3 regions of the Pseudarthrobacter sp. NPDC092424 genome follow, and region 2 is predicted to be linked to each of the others. Evidence: riboswitches for the same ligand, from Rfam matches in the RefSeq annotation. Region 2 holds a riboswitch; each other region holds the start of a gene.
What was found. Region 2 has a riboswitch for S-adenosylmethionine ahead of ACIQCN_RS11695 (DUF1737 domain-containing protein). Riboswitches for the same ligand answer to the same signal wherever they lie in the genome.
Positions count from the first base shown of each region.

Region 1: another riboswitch for S-adenosylmethionine. It lies ahead of ACIQCN_RS01705 (aminotransferase class V-fold PLP-dependent enzyme); the one in region 2 lies ahead of ACIQCN_RS11695 (DUF1737 domain-containing protein).
Region 3: another riboswitch for S-adenosylmethionine. It lies ahead of ACIQCN_RS08620 (homoserine O-acetyltransferase); the one in region 2 lies ahead of ACIQCN_RS11695 (DUF1737 domain-containing protein).

Region 1 covers NZ_JBIVQC010000001.1:358,607-364,103, forward strand. The annotation lists gene ACIQCN_RS01700 (class I SAM-dependent methyltransferase) at 1-753, opposite strand, end outside; gene ACIQCN_RS01705 (aminotransferase class V-fold PLP-dependent enzyme) at 871-2,280, opposite strand; SAM riboswitch class IV at 2,316-2,429, opposite strand; gene hisN (histidinol-phosphatase) at 2,599-3,411, opposite strand; gene rsgA (ribosome small subunit-dependent GTPase A) at 3,458-4,573, opposite strand; gene aroA (3-phosphoshikimate 1-carboxyvinyltransferase) at 4,557-5,497, opposite strand, start outside.
Region 2 covers NZ_JBIVQC010000007.1:104,926-110,422, reverse strand. The annotation lists gene ACIQCN_RS11710 (EAL domain-containing protein) at 1-601, shown strand, start outside; gene ACIQCN_RS11705 (O-succinylhomoserine sulfhydrylase) at 567-1,775, opposite strand; gene ACIQCN_RS11700 (rhodanese-like domain-containing protein) at 1,772-2,185, opposite strand; gene ACIQCN_RS11695 (DUF1737 domain-containing protein) at 2,182-2,454, opposite strand; SAM riboswitch class IV at 2,468-2,583, opposite strand; gene ACIQCN_RS11690 (extracellular solute-binding protein) at 2,822-3,850, shown strand; gene ACIQCN_RS11685 (ABC transporter permease) at 3,847-5,497, shown strand, end outside.
Region 3 covers NZ_JBIVQC010000004.1:155,516-161,012, forward strand. The annotation lists gene ACIQCN_RS08615 (MFS transporter) at 1-1,108, opposite strand, end outside; gene ACIQCN_RS08620 (homoserine O-acetyltransferase) at 1,291-2,406, opposite strand; SAM riboswitch class IV at 2,419-2,534, opposite strand; gene ACIQCN_RS08625 (VOC family protein) at 2,708-3,346, shown strand; gene ACIQCN_RS08630 (CPBP family intramembrane glutamic endopeptidase) at 3,447-4,226, opposite strand; gene ACIQCN_RS08635 (DeoR/GlpR family DNA-binding transcription regulator) at 4,228-5,016, opposite strand; gene hutI (imidazolonepropionase) at 5,052-5,497, opposite strand, start outside.

The DNA of each region.
Region 1 (5,497 bases), on a different contig from region 2:
CTTGGCGGCGCGCCACGCCAACGTCAGGTAGGGCAGCTTCAGGTCGAGCCCGGCGGCGTGGCCCAGATGGTCGTGCAGGTACCAGTCCAGGTTCGCCAGCACTTTGGCGCGGGTCGCCTCGCCTGCCCGCAGGTAATAGCTGCGCGACTTGGCCAACTCCATCAGGTCCTCGGTGGTCACGGTGTCCTGCCAGTGCGTGACGTGCCCCTCCGGGCCCTTGAATTCGGGCCCCACCACCGGCCGGAAGTCAGGTTTGTACACGTCCCCCGCGTGCATGATCCGCGACAGGCGGTGCACCCACGGCACAGACGTGTCCAGCTGGTTCCACACGAGACCCAGGATGCCTCCCGGCCGCAGCACACGCGCCAGTTCGGTGCTTGCCGCCAGCGGATCGCACCAGTGCCATGCCTGGGCCACAGTGACGACGTCGAACGACGCGCCGGGCAGGCCTGTCGCCTCCGCTGTCCCCGCCACCGCCGTGGCACCAGGGCAGTGGAACTTCAGTTGGGCCAGCATGTCTGCGGACGGGTCGATAGCCGTCACCGCCAATCCCCGATTCAGTAGGAGGGCGGTGAATTTTCCGGTTCCGGCTCCAACGTCCAGTGCGTCCCGTGCCCCTTCAGGAACCACCCATTGGGCTGCGTCTTCGGGATATCCGGGCCGCACCCGCTGGTAGTGGCTGCCGCCGGAACGGAAGCTGCTGCCCAGCTCCTGGCGTCGTCCGTGATCTAGCTTGGGGCCACCCCGAACCACCGTGCCGCCTCCCGTTTCCCGTGCCCGGGCAGCTGGTGCGCCGAGGATTACCCCTCGAATTTACCGCATCAGCAACATGGAACCGGCCGGCGGCACAGGCCCCGTCCGGTCCAGGACTCAGGTGTCCGTGCAGGGAGCTGCACCGGCGGTACCCGGGGTGTTCGGCGCCCAGTGCGGGTAGGTCCGGGTGTCGTTGGCCGGCACCCAGCGGCCGGCGTCCACCACGTAGTCCCAGCCGAGGCCGGTGGTCCTGAGGGCCCGGATGCCGGCCAGCAGGCGCTGCGCGTCCTCCAGCCGGGAACCCACACCGAAGCTGGCCCGCAGTGAACCGGACGGCAGTCCCAAGCGCTTGAGCAGTGGATGGGCGCAGAAGCGGCCGTCGCGCAGGCCCACGCCGTGCTCGGCGGACAGGTATGCCGCCACGAGCCCGGCGTCGTAGCCCTCCACCGAGAAGTTGACCACGCCGATGGTGTCCGTCTCCGGGTTGGAGTCATTGAAGATCTGGTGCACCCTCACTCCGCTGATCTCCTGCAGGCCCTCCACCAGGAAAGACCGAATGGCCGACTCATGGGCGTGCCAGCGCTCCTGGTCCAGTCCCGCGATGACCTGCGCGGCCCGCGCCAGGGTGGCGGCGCCCAGCACGTTGGGTGAGCCCCCCTCATGGCGGGCCGGTCCGGTAGCCCAGCTGACGCCGTCGAGCTTTGCCTCCGTGACGGCGCCGCCGCCGGCGAGGTGGGGGGTGCCGGCATCCAGCCAGTCGGGGCGGCCTACCAGCACTCCGGCGCCGAAAGGCGCGTAGAGCTTGTGTCCCGAGAAGGCGAGGTAGTCGACGTCGTCCGCTGCGATGTCCACGCGGCGGTGCGGCGCGAGCTGGGCGGCGTCCACGACAATCCGGGCGCCGTGCTGGTGGGCGAGCGCGGCAAGGGCGCGCACCGGGAGGATCTCGCCGGTGACGTTGGAGGCGCCCGTTACGGCCAGGAGGCTAACGCCGCCCTGCTCAAGTTCGGCGCGCACGGCCTCCAGGGTTCCGGCGATGCTGTCCGCGGCCACGATGCTCCGGTGCGGGACGCCCTGCCACGGCAGCAGGTTGGCGTGGTGCTCGATGTCGAGGTAGAGGACGTCCCCGTCGGGCCGGCCGCCGGTAAGCGGGAGGCAGCCGGCAAGCAGGTTCAGGGAGTCGGTGGTGTTGCGGGTGAAGATGACCGAGTCGTCCGGCCGGCCGCCCACGAATTTCCGCACGATGTTCCGTGCGTTCTCGTAAACGGACGTGCTGATCTGGGACGCATACCCGGCGCCGCGGTGCACGCTGGCGTAGTAGGGCAGGATTTCGTTCAGGTAAGCCGAGACCACAGACAGCGCCGGGGCGGAGGCGCCGTAGTCGAGGTTCGCATAGCGGACGTGTCCGCCGGTGATCAGGGGCGCCTGGATTTCGGCGCCGGTGACGGCGGCCAGCGGCCGGGCCGCTGCTTCAATACGGGCGTCGGCGGGCAGGGCCGGACGGGCGGGGGTGACGGTGGCACTTGTCACAGAGACCTCACTGGGAAAGGACTCCACAAACGGGGAATCCGCGCTTGCCGCATCCGCTCCGGACCGGCCTGGTCGTCACCCGGGGCACCCCACCGCGAATGGAGGGTTGCCGGCCAGCAAACCGGGGTTTAGCGCTGGCACTCGTGACCTGGTTAAGAGCGTAGGACATCCGGCGGGCAAGGTTGAAGCGGGCCGCAATGTTAAGGCGATTGTTACGCGCAGCCGCTGATAGCTCCTTTGGGCGAATATAACGACGACGGGCGCCTCAGTTCGGGGCGCCCGTCATCGTAATCTTCGGCCGGGAAAGGTCCGGTGAAGCTAGAGGAGGTCGTCCAGGTAGGGGTTCAGGCGGTGCAGCACTTCAGTGTGCAGGATGGAGTTGGTGGCCAGCGCATTCCCGCCGAAAGGCCCGTCCTGGCCTTCCAGCGAAGTGAAGCGGCCGCCGGCTTCCACCACGATAGGCACCAGTGCGGCCATGTCGTACAGGTTCAGTTCGGGTTCGCAGGCGATGTCCACCGAACCCTCCGCCACCATGCAGTATGACCAGAAATCCCCGAAAGCCCGGGTGCGCCAGACGTCTTCGGTCAGACCCAGGAACTCGTCCAGGTTGCCCCGTTCCTTCCAGCCGCCCAGGCTCGAGTAGGACAGGGATGCGTCCGCCAGGTTGGAGACGTTGGAGACCCGTAGCCGGCTTGCTGCCGCCAGGGAACGGCCGGTGTAGGAACCCATACCCTTGGCACCCCACCAGCGCTTGCCCAGGGCGGGAGCGCTGACCACCCCGACCACCGGTTCGCCCTCGTCCACGAGTGCGATCAAGGTGGCCCAGACCGGTACTCCGCGGACAAAGTTCTTGGTGCCGTCGATGGGGTCGATGATCCAGCGGCGTGAGCCGTGGCCGGTGCTGCCGAATTCCTCGCCGAGCACGGCATCGCGCGGACGGGACCGGGAGAGCTGGCCGCGGATGGCCTCCTCGGCGGCCTTGTCCGCGTCGGTGACCGGCGTCAGGTCGGGCTTGGTCTCCACATGGAGATCAAGTGCCTTGAAGCGGCTCATGGTCTGGTCATCCACGGAGTCGGCCAGGACATGGGCCAGGCGCAGGTCATCGTTGTAGCTCGAAGCGGGTTGGATCATGCTTCCAAACTACCGTCTGCGCGCGGATCTGCTGGGAGATCCGGCGTCAGGTGACGCTGCCGAGTTCCTTGGCTTCCTGTGCCTCGTTGCGCGGATCCGCCCCAAGGAGGCGGCGCAGGGACGCCAGCCGGGCGGTGCCGGTGGGTCCTGCGTGCCCTTCTTTGACCCAGGCATCCAACCCGCAGTCCACGGCGCTGGCGGTGTGCTTGCAGCCCCGTTCGCAGTCCTCGATCCCGGGCGAGAGGTCCGGGAACGAGCGCAGGATCCGGTCGGGGTCCACGTGGGCCAGCCCGAACGAGCGGATCCCGGGGGTGTCGATGATCCAGCTGCCCGGGGGAGCTTCAGCAAGCCGGAGGGCCAGCGCGGATGAGGACGTGTGGCGTCCCCGGCCGGTCACGGCATTGACGCCGCCCGTGGCCCGCTCCGCGCCGGTCAGGGCGTTAACCATGGTGGACTTGCCCACGCCGGAATGGCCCAGCATCACGGTGACTTTGCCGTCCAGGTAGGCGCGGAGGCGGGCAACGGCCTCGCTGTCCAGGCGGGCGGACAGCCCGTCATCGGAGCGGGCGTCGATTCCCGAGGCCCGGTCGTCGGCCGTCCGGCTGATAATGACGGGGAACTCGAGGTGCGTGTAATTCGACAGGAGCTCCGCAGGATCCTTGACGTCCGCCTTGGTGACGAGCAGGATCGGCTCGATGCCGGCGTCGTACGCTGCCACCAGCGCGCGGTCGATGAACCCGGTCCGTGGCTCCGGGTTGGCGGCGGCGACCACGATGACCAGCTGGTCCGCGTTGGCCACGACGGCGCGTTCCACGGGGTCCGTGTCATCGGCGCTGCGGCGCAGCAGGGTGCGGCGCTCCTGGATCCTGACCAGGCGGGCCAGCGTATCGGGCTCGCCGGAGACATCGCCAACCAGTGACACGAAGTCCCCGGCCACCACGGGGGAGCGCCGCAGCTCCCGTGCCCGTGCCGCAATGATCACGCGTTCGGAGGCGGAATCCTCGTCCACTACGGCCGTATAGCGACCCCGGTCCACCGTGATGATGCGGCCGGTAACGGCGTCATCGTGGCTCGGCCGGTCCTTGGTGCGCGGCCGGGAGCCCTTCTTGCTGGGCCGGATTCGGACATCCGATTCATCCCAGGAGTCAGTGCTCCGAGCCACTGCCCGAACCCTCCGCCCCTTGCGCGAGCATCCCGGACCAGAGCCTGGGGAAGTCCGGCATGGTCTTGCCCGTGGTGGCGATGTCCTCCACCTCCACGCCCTCCACGGCGAGGCCAAGGATGGCACCGGCCGTGGCCATGCGGTGGTCCGCGTAGCTGTGGACGACGCCGGCGTGCAGCGGGGCCGGACGGATCACCAGGCCGTCGCTGGTCTCTTCGGCATCGCCGCCCAGCCGGTTGATTTCAGTCACGAGCGCGGCGAGCCGGTCCGTCTCGTGGCCGCGGAGGTGCGCGATGCCGCTCAGCCTCGATGGGCCGGAGGCCAGTGCGCAGAGGGCCGCCACGGTAGGGGCAAGTTCGCTCGTATCGGCGAAATCGCCGCCCTTGATTTCCTGGCCGCCGGTGACCGTCAGCGTTCCGTCGCGAAGGGTCACGTCCGCGCCCATGTCAGCGAGGATGGTGCGCCACAGGTCGCCTACCTGTTGCGTCCGCTCGGGCCATTCCGGAATCCGGACTGTTCCGCCGGTCGCCAGGGCCGCGGCAAGGAACGGGCCGGCATTGGAAAGGTCCTGCTCGATCCGCTGGTCGAAGGCGCGGATCGAGCCGGGCTGCACCACCCAGTGGTTGGGCGTGGAGTCGTCCACTTGCACCCCGGCGCCGCGCAGGACGGCAACAGTCATGTTGATGTGGTCCAGGCTGGGGACCGGGCCACCCGAGTGTTCCAGGTGCAGGCCGTCGGTGAACCGGGCACCCACCAGGAGCAGGGCGGACACGAACTGGGACGAGGCGCTGGCGTCGATCACCAGGTGGCCGCCGCGGACTTCGCCGGTGCCTTCCACTACGAACGGAAGGGACGACGGCGTGCCTCCCCCTTCTGCCGATACCGCGACGCCCAGCCCCTGCAGTGCCTCGATGATGGTTCCCA
Region 2 (5,497 bases):
GCAGCGGCTCCTTGGGGCCGGCGACCTCGCCATAGGGGTGAATATCTCCGCCAGGCAGCTGCAGGACCCCTCAATCTTCGATGAGGTCCAGGACGCAATAGCCCGGGCCGGGATCCAGCCGGACGCCGTGGTGCTTGAAATCACCGAATCCGGACTGGTGGGTGACCTCGACGGCTCCATCCAGGTCCTGGAACGGCTCCGGAAACTGGGTGTGGGCATCGCCGTGGACGATTTCGGAACCGGATATTCCGCACTCAGCTACCTCAGCCGGATACCGGCCAACGTCATAAAAATCGACCGGTCTTTCATCAGCCCGCTGGGGCGGGAGGGCTCCGCGCGGGAACGCGGCCTGGTGGCCGCCATCATTTCCATGGCAGCGGCGCTCGACCTGGTGGTCGTGGCCGAAGGCGTGGAAACGGATAGGCAGGCGAGCGAGGTGGCAGGACTTAACGCGGGGCTCGGCCAGGGCTACCACTGGTGCCGGCCCCTTCCCGGCGCCGCGGTCGAGGACTGGCTGCGTGCCCAGTACGCCCGGGCGGCGGAGCCTTCCCAGGGCCGGGACTGCCTCAGATTTGCTTCAGGGCCTGTTCAAGGTCGCTGACGAGATCGTCCGGATCCTCGAGGCCAACTGACAGCCGGACAACGCCGTCGCTCAGCCCGATCGCCGCCCGCCCTTCCGGCCCCATCGCCCGGTGCGTGGTGGTGGCAGGATGCGTGATGAGCGACTTCGCATCGCCCAGGTTGTTGGAAATGTCGATGATGCGCAGCCCGTCCAGCAGGGCGAAAGCCGCGTCCTTGCCGGTCCGGCCGTCGGACGCCGCCAGCTCAAACGTCAGCACCGTTCCCCCGGCACGCATCTGCCTGGCTGCCAGGTCGTACTGCGGATGGGACGCCAGCAGCGGATACTTCACCCACCGGACCGCAGGCTGTTCCTCCAGCCATTCGGCCAGGCGCAGGGCTGTGGAGGAAGAGTGGTTGACACGGAGCGCCATGGTTTCCAGGCCTTTGGTCAGCACCCAGGCGTTGAACGCGGACAGCGCCGGACCGGTGTGCCGCATCAGCTGCTTCACCGGGCCGTCGATGAACTCCCGGGTTCCCAGGATCGCTCCGCCCAGCACCCGGCCCTGCCCGTCGATGTGCTTGGTACCCGAGTAGACAATGACGTCGGCGCCCAGGTCGCCGCACCGCTGCAGCAGGGGAGTGGCAAAGACATTGTCGACGACGACGGCCGCCCCCGCAGCATGCGCCAGTTCACTGACCGCCGCGATGTCCACTATTTCCTGCATCGGATTGGAGGGGGATTCGAAGAAGACGGCGGTGGTGGGCCGGGACAGGGCGTCGCGCCACTGGTCCAGGTCCGGGCCGTCCACGAACACGGTCTCCACACCCCAGCGCGGCAGGATTTCGTTGAGGATGACGAAGCAGGACCCGAACAGCGAGCGGGCAGCCACCACGCGGTCCCCGGCCGCCAGTAGGGCGCCGAGGGCGGTGAACACCGCGGACATGCCGGACGCCGTCGCAAAGCACGCCTCGGTGCCTTCGAGTAGGCGCAGCCGTTCCTGGAAGGTGGCCACGGACGGGTTGCCGTAGCGGGAATACACGAACCGCTCGTCTTCGCCTGTGAACGCCCGCTCCGCGGCGGCAGCCGACTCGTAGACAAAGCCGGAGTTCAGGAAGACAGCTTCGGACGTTTCCTGGAAGTTGGTGCGGTCAAGGCCGCCGCGGACCGCCTGGGTATCTGGATTCCAGGCGGCGGCATCGGGGTTGAACGTCACTCGGCGATCCCCAGGTTGGTGGGCAGTCCGCTGTTCTTCCAGCCATTAACCGTCCGCTCACCGTGCCGGTCCGGGACGCCCTCGAAGCCCTCAAGGATGTTGTACGACGTGAAGCCGGCCTGCGTGGCAGCGATGGCGGCGGAGATTGAGCGCTGGCCGGAGCGGCACAGGAACAGCAGTTCCGCGTTGGAATCCTCTGGTGCCTGGCTCCGGAGGTCCTTGATGAAGTCAGGGTTGGGGATTCCGCCGGGAAAAGTCCACTGGATAAAGAGCGGGTCGTTGTCCGTGGCGTTGGTGTCAGGGATGCCGATATGCGCCCATTCGCCCTCCGTGCGCACATCCACCAGGATGGCGCCCTGCTCCAGCTTGGCCCAGGCCTCCTGCGGGGTGAGGTCGCCCGCGTAGCTCACGCGTGGCCCTCGCCGTCGAACTCGAGGTCCGGCGATTCCAGGTCCTCGACTGCGGTGGCAACGGCCGCATCGGCAGATGCGATGGCGGCCGGCAGGATAAGGGCCTGCGCCACGATGACTCCGGTGCCGTTGAACGTGGCCGCGGGGCTGCCGTGCAGGACGTAGCCCTCGGCCAGGGCGGCGGAAATGCGCTCACAGAAGGCGCGGTCATCAGGGCCCGTGATCAGGCGGTAAGACAACTTTTCTTCAGGGGCGGATGCGTCAGACACGACAGAACTCCTTCTCTCACGCTTGCAGCTCGAATGGGTCGATATGCCGAGTATTCACCTGAGGCACCCCGCCGCGAAAGGGAGGGTTGCCGACCGGCCAGTCAGGGCTTGGCGCCGATTCTCATTACTCTCCCAAAACGTAACATCCGGCGCCCATGCCCGCACCGCCGTCGTCGTCATGTTCCGTAATCGAACTGCGCGCGTTCAGGGGCGTCCACCGGCGATGGCGTGCGTACGGCGTGGCGGCGGCGCTGGCGTGACGTATCCCATATACTTCTGCCGCCGCGGCCTCTGGTAAGGTAACGCTAACCTTCCTTTTGTGTCAGTTTCGCGCGGCCCCGGCCGTTTCTTCCAGGAGTGCCCCCTCATGCATCGACCCAAGCTTCTCGCTGCCTGCGCCGCCTTCGCGGTGTCCGCCCTCGCCTTGAGCGGCTGCGGCGTGCTGGGGATCGGCAAGGCGCCGGCGGACCTGCAGATCTATTCGGCCCGGCACTACGACCTTGAAGGTGCCTTCGGCGAGTTCACCAAGGAAACCGGCATCTCCGTCGAATTCATCACCGGCGATGACGCGGAGCTCCTGGAGCGGCTCAAGGCAGAAGGAAAAGACACCCCCGCCGACATCTTCATGACGGTCGACGCGGGCAACCTCTGGAACGCCGGGCGGCAGGATGTGCTGGCAAGCGTTAATTCCGCTGCCCTCGAACAGGCGGTCCCGTCGGACCTGCGTGACCCCGACGGGAAGTGGTTCGGGCTGGCGATGCGTGCCCGCACCATTACCTACAACCCGGACAAGGTGGATCCAGCTGAATTTGACGCCAAGGACACGTACGCGGGCCTTGCGGACCCCAAGTGGAAGGGCCGCCTCTGCATGCGCGACGCGACCTCTTCCTACACCCAGTCATTGGTGGCCGGTCTGATCGGCCTCCACGGCAAGGAGAAGGCCCTTGGGATCGTCAAGGGCTGGGTTGCAAACGACGTGGACATCATGAGCAATGACGTCCTGCTGCTCGAGGCGATTGACGCCGGCGCCTGCGACGTGGGCATCAACAACCACTACTACCTGGCGCGCAAGCTGGAGTCGGACCCGGATTTCGGCGTTGACCTGTTCTGGGCCAGCCAGGGCGGTGCCGGTACGCACGTGAACATCTCAGGCGCGGGCGTGGCCGCAAACTCCGACAACGCGGCCGAGGCCCAGCAGCTCATCGAATGGCTGGCCACAAAGGGACAGAACGCCTTCGTGGACGCAAACCACGAGTTCCCGGTCAATCCGTCTGCCAAGCCCGAGCCGCTGATCGCCGGCTTCGGAGACTTCAAGCGCATGCCGCTGAACGCCGAAGCCTACGGCGACCTGAACGCGGAGGCTACCGAGCTGCTTGCCGAGGCAGGATATAAGTGAGTGGACCGGCTGTCCTGACCGCATCCGCAGCGCCGGCCCGGCGGCGGATGCTGGCAGGAAACGGGCGGCCGCTCTGGTCTGCGCTGGTCCTGCTTGTGGCCGTCCTGGTGGCTACGCCTGTTGTTGCCGTCCTGGTGGACGGACTGGGTACGCTGGGCAGCGGCACCGTGCCCCGCGACCTCGGTGCAATGGTGCTCACCACCGTGCTGCTGATGGCCGGCGTCGGTGCCGGAACGCTGCTGGTGGGCGGCGGACTCGCCTGGCTGGTCACCGCCTACACCTTTCCGCTCCGCAACGTCCTTTCGTGGGCGCTGGTGCTGCCCCTTGCCATGCCCGCCTACATACTGGGCTTCGTCTTCCTGTCCACCTTCGACGTCGGCGGCCCGGTACAGGCCATGCTGCGCTCCATCTTCGGGCCGGGGGCCTGGCTCCCTGAGGTGCGCTCCCTGCCCGGAGCGGTCCTGGTCATGTCGCTGACCCTGTACCCGTACGTCTACCTCCTGGCCAGGACGGCGTTCAGCGAGCAGGGCGCTGCGACGTATGACGCCGCCCGCACCCTGGGCGCCAGTCGTGGCCGGACGCTGTGGCGCGTCCTGGCGCCTCTCGCCCGGCCGTCCCTGGCCGCGGCCCTGGCCCTGGTGATGATGGAGACCCTCACGGACTTTGCCACCGTCCAGTACTTCAACGTCCAAACGGTGTCCGTCGGGGTGTACCTCGTGTGGAAGGGGAGCTTCGATTTCCACGCGGCCACGCAGCTCTCCGTCCTGGTCCTCCTCTTTGCCGTTGCCGTGCTCGCCGCAGAGCGCCTGTTCCGCGGGCGGTCCCGGTTCCATCAGAAAGCCGGCCGGGGAGAAGGGCTGCAGCCGCAGAAACTGTCCGGCTGGGCCGGCTGGGCCGCGATGTTCGCCGGCCTGGCTGTGCTCTCCGCAGGTTTCCTTCTCCCGCTTGCCAGGCTGGCCGCCTGGGCTGTTGGCGAGGCCGTGTCCGCCACGGGACCGGTGCTTGACCCCCGCTTCCCGGGCTACCTGCTGAACAGCGTGGTGGTCGCGGGGATCGCCGCCCTGACATGCGCTGCACTTGCCCTCGCGATCGGCCACAGCGTGCGCCTGGGCGGCGGGCCGGTGGTGGTCTCTGCCGCGCAGGCCACCACATTCGGCTACGCCGTTCCTGGCGCCGTGATCGGCATCGGCGTGCTCATTGCCTTCGCCAACCTCGACGGGTTCCTGGAAGGTGCCGGTGTGCCGGGCGGTACCGGACTCCTGGTGACCGGCTCGGTGGCCGGCATCCTCGCCGCCTACGTGGTGCGCTTCCTGGGACCCGCCTACCAGGCCGTGGACGCAAGCTTTGCCAAGATCTCACCCGCGCTGACGGCGTCCGCATTGAGCCTCGGCGCCTCGCCGGGGCGGCTCCTGGCGCGGGTGCACCTGCCGCTGGCCCGACGCGGAGCGGCCGTGGCCGCAGCTCTCGTAGCCATCGATGCGGTCAAGGAGCTGCCAATAGTCCTGCTCCTGCGTCCATTTGGATTCACCACCGTTTCGGTCTGGGTATATGAGCTTGCCCGCGAGAACTTTTGGGAAAAGGCGGCGCTGCCTGCGCTGGGGATCGTCGCAGTCGCCATTATTCCGGTGTACTTCCTTTTCCGGCGCA
Region 3 (5,497 bases), on a different contig from region 2:
CCATGATGGAGGGCTGGCCCGCGTACATCAGGGCGTGGAAGATCAGGCCGATGGTGATGGCTGCCAGGATAATCATGTCGTTGGCGGTGTCCATCATGGGGAAGGCGAAGAATCCCCAGGTGCCGCCCAGGATGGCGCCGGCCATGTAGACCGGACGGCGGCCGAAGGCATCGGACATCTTGCCCACCAGCGGCACCGTGCAGAAGTGGATGAAGTGGGCCACCAGCAGCAGGAGCAGGATCCGGGACGTGTCCGTTTCCACGACGACCTTGAGGTAGGTGATGGAGAACGTCACCACCAGGTAGTAGAGGATGTTCTCGGCGAAGCGCAGGCCCATGGCGGTGAAGACACCGCGCGGGTAGCGGCGGAAGACCTCTGCGACGCCGTAGCCCTTGTTTTCAACGGCAACTTCCTTGCGGGCCTCGATGAAGATCGGGGCGTCCTGGACTTTGGTCCGGATGTAGTAGCCGATGATGACGATCACCGCGGAGAGCCAGAACGCAACACGCCAGCCCCAACCGAGGAAGGCCTCCTGGGAGAGCGTGGAGGACAGGGTGAAGAGGACGCCGGTTGCCAGCAGGTTGCCCATGGGAACTGCGGACTGCGGCCAGCTGGACCAGAAACCGCGCGACTTGTTCGGGCTGTGCTCGGCCACGAGCAGGACGGCGCCGCCCCACTCACCGCCGACGGCGAAGCCCTGCACGAACCGCAGGAAGACCAGCAGGGCCGGTGCCCAGTAGCCGATCTGCGCAAACGTGGGCAGGCAGCCCATGAGGAAGGTGGCAACGCCCACCAGGATGATGCTGAGCTGCAGCAGCTGCTTGCGGCCGAACTTGTCGCCAAAGTGGCCGAAGACAATGCCGCCGATGGGGCGGGCGACGAATCCGACGGCGTACGTCACGAAGGCGGCGATGATGCCGTCCAGTTCCGTACCCGAATTGGGGAAGAACGTCTTGCCGAACACCAGCGTGGCGGCCGAGGCGTAGAGGAAGAACTCGTACCATTCAACGACCGTGCCGGCCATGGAAGCCGTAACGACCTTCTTAAGGCCGCTGGCCTGGACGTCAGGTTCCCCGACCCGCCCTGCGGCTGACTTTTCCGTACTCATTAATGAACTCCTTCGGCGTCTACGTCGACGCCAGATGCGACCAGGATGAGGCAATGCGATGTGATGTACACAACATACCGCCACTTCACACGAGTATGGCCTTTCTACAGGCGCAACCTCAACGGCAAATAGTGCAGAAGGCATCTGCATAAATGCACACAGGAGGCTGCAAGGGGCCCGGATTATGCGCCGAGGTGATCACGCAGCCGGGCGCCGAGCTGGCCGATCTCGGTCAGGAAGCCGTCATGGCCGATGGGCGCGGCAATGAGGTGGACGTCCACCTCTCCGGGCAGGGCGGCGGCGAGCTCGCGCGACTGCTCCGGAAAATACAAACGGTCGGAATCCACCGCGGCCACGAAGAATCTCGCGGTAGTCCGGGCCAGGCTTTCCGCCAGCGATCCCCTGCCGCGGGTGACGTCGTGGCTCATCAGCGCCTCGGTGAGCACGATATAGCTGTTGGCGTCGAAGCGCCGGACCAGCTTGGCGCCCTGGTGGTCGAGGTAGCTTTCCACCTGGTACCGGCCGCGCCCAGCCAGGGTCTCCGCCTGCAGCGGAGCTTCGCCCGCTTGCGGGTTGCGGCCGAACCTGCCGTCAAACTCCTGCGCGGAACGGTAGGTGATGTGGGCGATCCTGCGGGCCAGCGCAAGGCCGCCCTCGGGGAACGCGCCGTCGTAATAGTCGCCGTCGTTGTAGTTGGCGTCCTGTCGGATGGCGAGCGTCTGGGCCTGGGCAAAGGCGATCTGCTCGGCGGTGCTGGCTGCGCCGATGGCGATGACCGCACAGCGATGGACCCGCTCAGGGTAGGTGACGGCCCATTCCAGCGCCCGCGCCCCGCCCAGGGATCCACCCAGCACTGCGAACCAGGACCGGATGCCCAGCTGGTCGGCGAGCCGCGCCTCGGCCACGGTGCTGTCGCGCAGGGTCACCAGCGGGAAGCGGGAGCCCCAGGGTTTCCCGTCCGGAGCGGGCGACGACGGCCCGGTGGACCCGTAGCATCCGCCCAGGATGTTAATGGCCACCACAAAGAATTTGTCCGTGTCCACGGGCGCGCCGGGGCCGGCGAGCTCTTCCCACCAGCCGTCCTCGTCCGTGTCGCCGCGCGTCACGTGGGTACTGCCGGTCAGTGCATGCTCAATAAGGACGGCATTGGAACCGTCGGCATTCAGGGTGCCCCAGGTCTCATAGGCCAGCGTGACATCCGGCAGGAATCCGCCGGCCTCCAGCTCCATCCCGCCAATGCCTGCGTAGCGGACCACGCCATGCCGGGGCCCTGCGGTACGGGGAACGGTGACTGTCATATACAAACCTCTTCTGCGCGCTTGCCCGCCGCCGGGAGGCCGGCAGGCCAGGTCCTCACCCGGGGCACCCCGCCGCGGAAGGAGGGTTGCCGGCCAGCAAGCCGGGGCTGTTGCTGGCACTCATGACCTCCCCCGAGTGTATGAAAGATCCCCCGGGCGGCGCCACGCATGTGACCCGTTATGACATCCGGCGTCACGCCGGCGCGCCCTTCCGGGTGGTCGTCCGGGACGGCTCCCCGCCCATTTCCAAGTAAGGCGATCCTAAGCTGAGAGCCCGATCACAAAGTGCCAAGATGTTGCCATGCGCATGGATCACGTCTCTTACGCCTGTGAACACGATGGCCTGGCTGCCACCACTGACCGGATTTCCTCCGCCCTTGGCGTCGAGGCGGTTAAGGGCGGGGTGCATCCCCGCTTCGGGACGCGCAACATGATCATCCCTCTGGCGGGCCACAAGTACCTTGAGGTCGTGGAGGTCCTGGACCACCCGGCGTCGGACAAGGCTCCGTTCGGCCAGGCCGTCCGCTCCCGTTCCGCGGCCGGCGGCGGCTGGATGGGCTGGTGCGTCGAAGTGGACGACCTGGCACCCTTCGAGGAGCGCCTGGGCCGCTCCGCGGTCAACGGCAACCGCAAGTTCCCTGACGGCCGCGAACTGGTCTGGAAGCAGATCGGCATCCTGGGCCTGATCGCTGATCCGCAGGTCCCCTACATGCTCAAGTGGGAGGGGGATCCCTCGCTGCACCCCTCGAACGCCTACAACAGCAGCCTGAAAATGCGCTCGCTGACCATCGCCGGCTCCCCCGAGCGCGTCACCGAATGGCTCGGCGAGCCGGTGGAACGCCCGTTGGAAGACGTGGCCGTGGACTGGGTGGCCCCACACGGCACCCCGGGCATCCTCGCCGTCACGTTCGAGACCGCCACTGGCCCCGTCACGATCTGACCGCACCACAGCTTCGGCCGCCATCAGCGGGTGACAACGGCGTCACCCACCGATGGCGGCCGAATTCTCTTTAAGCCAAATTCCCTTCAACCGCGCTGAATCAGCCCAGGCCCACGGCACGGCCGAAGAGGCTAAAGCCGACGAAGGCCACCGTGTCCAGCAGGGCATGGGCGACGACCAGCGGCATGACCCGGCGCGTCCGGGTGTACAGCCAGGCGAAGACGATCCCCATCACCACGTTTCCGATGAAGGGCCCAAACCCCTGGTACAGGTGGTAGGTGCCGCGGAGCAGGGCGCTGACGGCAATGGCAGCCGGCACGCTCCAGCCGAATTTTCCGAACCGGTCCAGCAGGTAACCCACCACGATGACCTCCTCCACTACCCCGTGGCGGACGGCGGACAGGACCAGTACCGGGACCGTCCACCAGTAAGCGTCCAGGGCGCTGGGGACGATGGCGGTGGTGATACCAAGTGCCCGGCCGGCCGCGTAGAGGCCCAGCGAAGGCACCCCGATCAGGGCGGCCAGCCCCAGTCCGTGCAGGATGTCCCGGCCGGGGCGGGCCAGGTCGAAGCCCAGTTTCCGGAAGGCTGACCCGCTCTGGGCAGGATCCCCGGTGCCTGCCTGCCGCTGGCCCGTGAGGAAGTAGATCACCAGCAGCACCGGGACCAGGGCAAAGATAATGTCCAGCAGCTGGTAGGCCAGGTCGAAGTACTCGCGGCTGCTCTGGGAGCGGTTCAGCGTGGACGTGCCTTGTGCCAGCGGCGCGCGGGACATCTTGTCCAGGAGCTGCACCACGGAGTACACCGCCGACTGGCCCAGGGACAGGCCCAGGACGATGAGGACTTCGAATGTGAGGCGTCGCCGCGATGAGACCAGCATGTCAGGCAGGCGCCACGATCACTTGAGTGCCACTGGCTTCGAAGGCGGCCTTGTCACGCGCGGAGATCCCGGCGTCGGTGATGAGCCTGGTGAAGTTGTAGCCGTGCATGGTGGCGAAGGCGCGGACCCCCACCTTGGAGGAATCGGCCAGGACGTAGGACACGCGGGCCCGGCTGGCCAGGAGGGTGTTGACGGAAGCTTCCCCTTCGCCGGTGTTGGTGGGCCCCACCTCGGGATCGATGCCGTTGACGCCGATGAAGGCGATGTCCAACACCACTTTCTGCATGATGATGTCCGTATAGGGGCCCACCAGTTCGTAGGAACGGGGGTTGAGGATGCCGCCGGTCACCATGACCTTGATGTTGGGCCGGACGGCCAGCTGCCCGGCGATATTGATGGCGTTGGTGACCACGGTGAGGGTGGGCTGGTTGGACGGCGCGTTCAGGTCCTCGCGCGTGGCCAGGATCTGCGCCAGCACCGTGCTGGTGGTGCCGCCGCACAGTCCGATGACGGCACCGGGGGTAATCAGCGCGGACGCGGCCTGGGCGATCTGCTGCTTGGCCTCTGCGTGGTCGTCCCGGTTGTACCGGCCGGGAAGGTCATAGGCCAGGGCACCGGTGGTCGCCCCTCCCCGCGTGCGGGTGAGCAGCCGGCGCTTGGCCAGGCTGTCCAGGTCCCGCCGGGCGGTGGCGGGCGAGACGTTCAACGTGTTGACGATCTCCTCGACTTCCACCTGGCCTGTCCGGGCCAACAGGTCCAGGATCGCCGTGAGTCGGTCGGTTCGGGTCATGCGGCCTCCGGGGATTGCAGTCTGGGGGCCGGCTGCTACGCCACCCGTACGCCGGCCCGCCACACAGCGTACGTCAGCGGCATGCCCGGACGGTAGGCGAGGTGCGTGGCGGAGGGAGCGTTGAGCAGGTGAAGGTCCGCGCGGTGTCCGACGGCGATGGAGCCCACCGCGCGTTCGCCGTCGGCGTCCTTTCCGGCCTCCCGATGGAGGGCGAGCGCGCCCCCGTAGGTCGCGGCCCGGACGGCCTCGTGAACGCTCAGCCGCATCTGCAGGACTGCCGTAGTGACGCAGAAGGACATGGAACTGGTGTACGAGGTGCCGGGGTTGCAGTTGGAAGCCAGCGCCACCTGGACGCCGGCGTCCAACAGGGTGCGGGCGGGAGCCAGCGGCTGGCGGGTGGAGAGGTCGCATGCCGGAAGGCACGTGGCCACGGTGCCGCGGTTTCCGGTGCCCGCGGCGGCATCCCAGCCGGTCCAGGTAT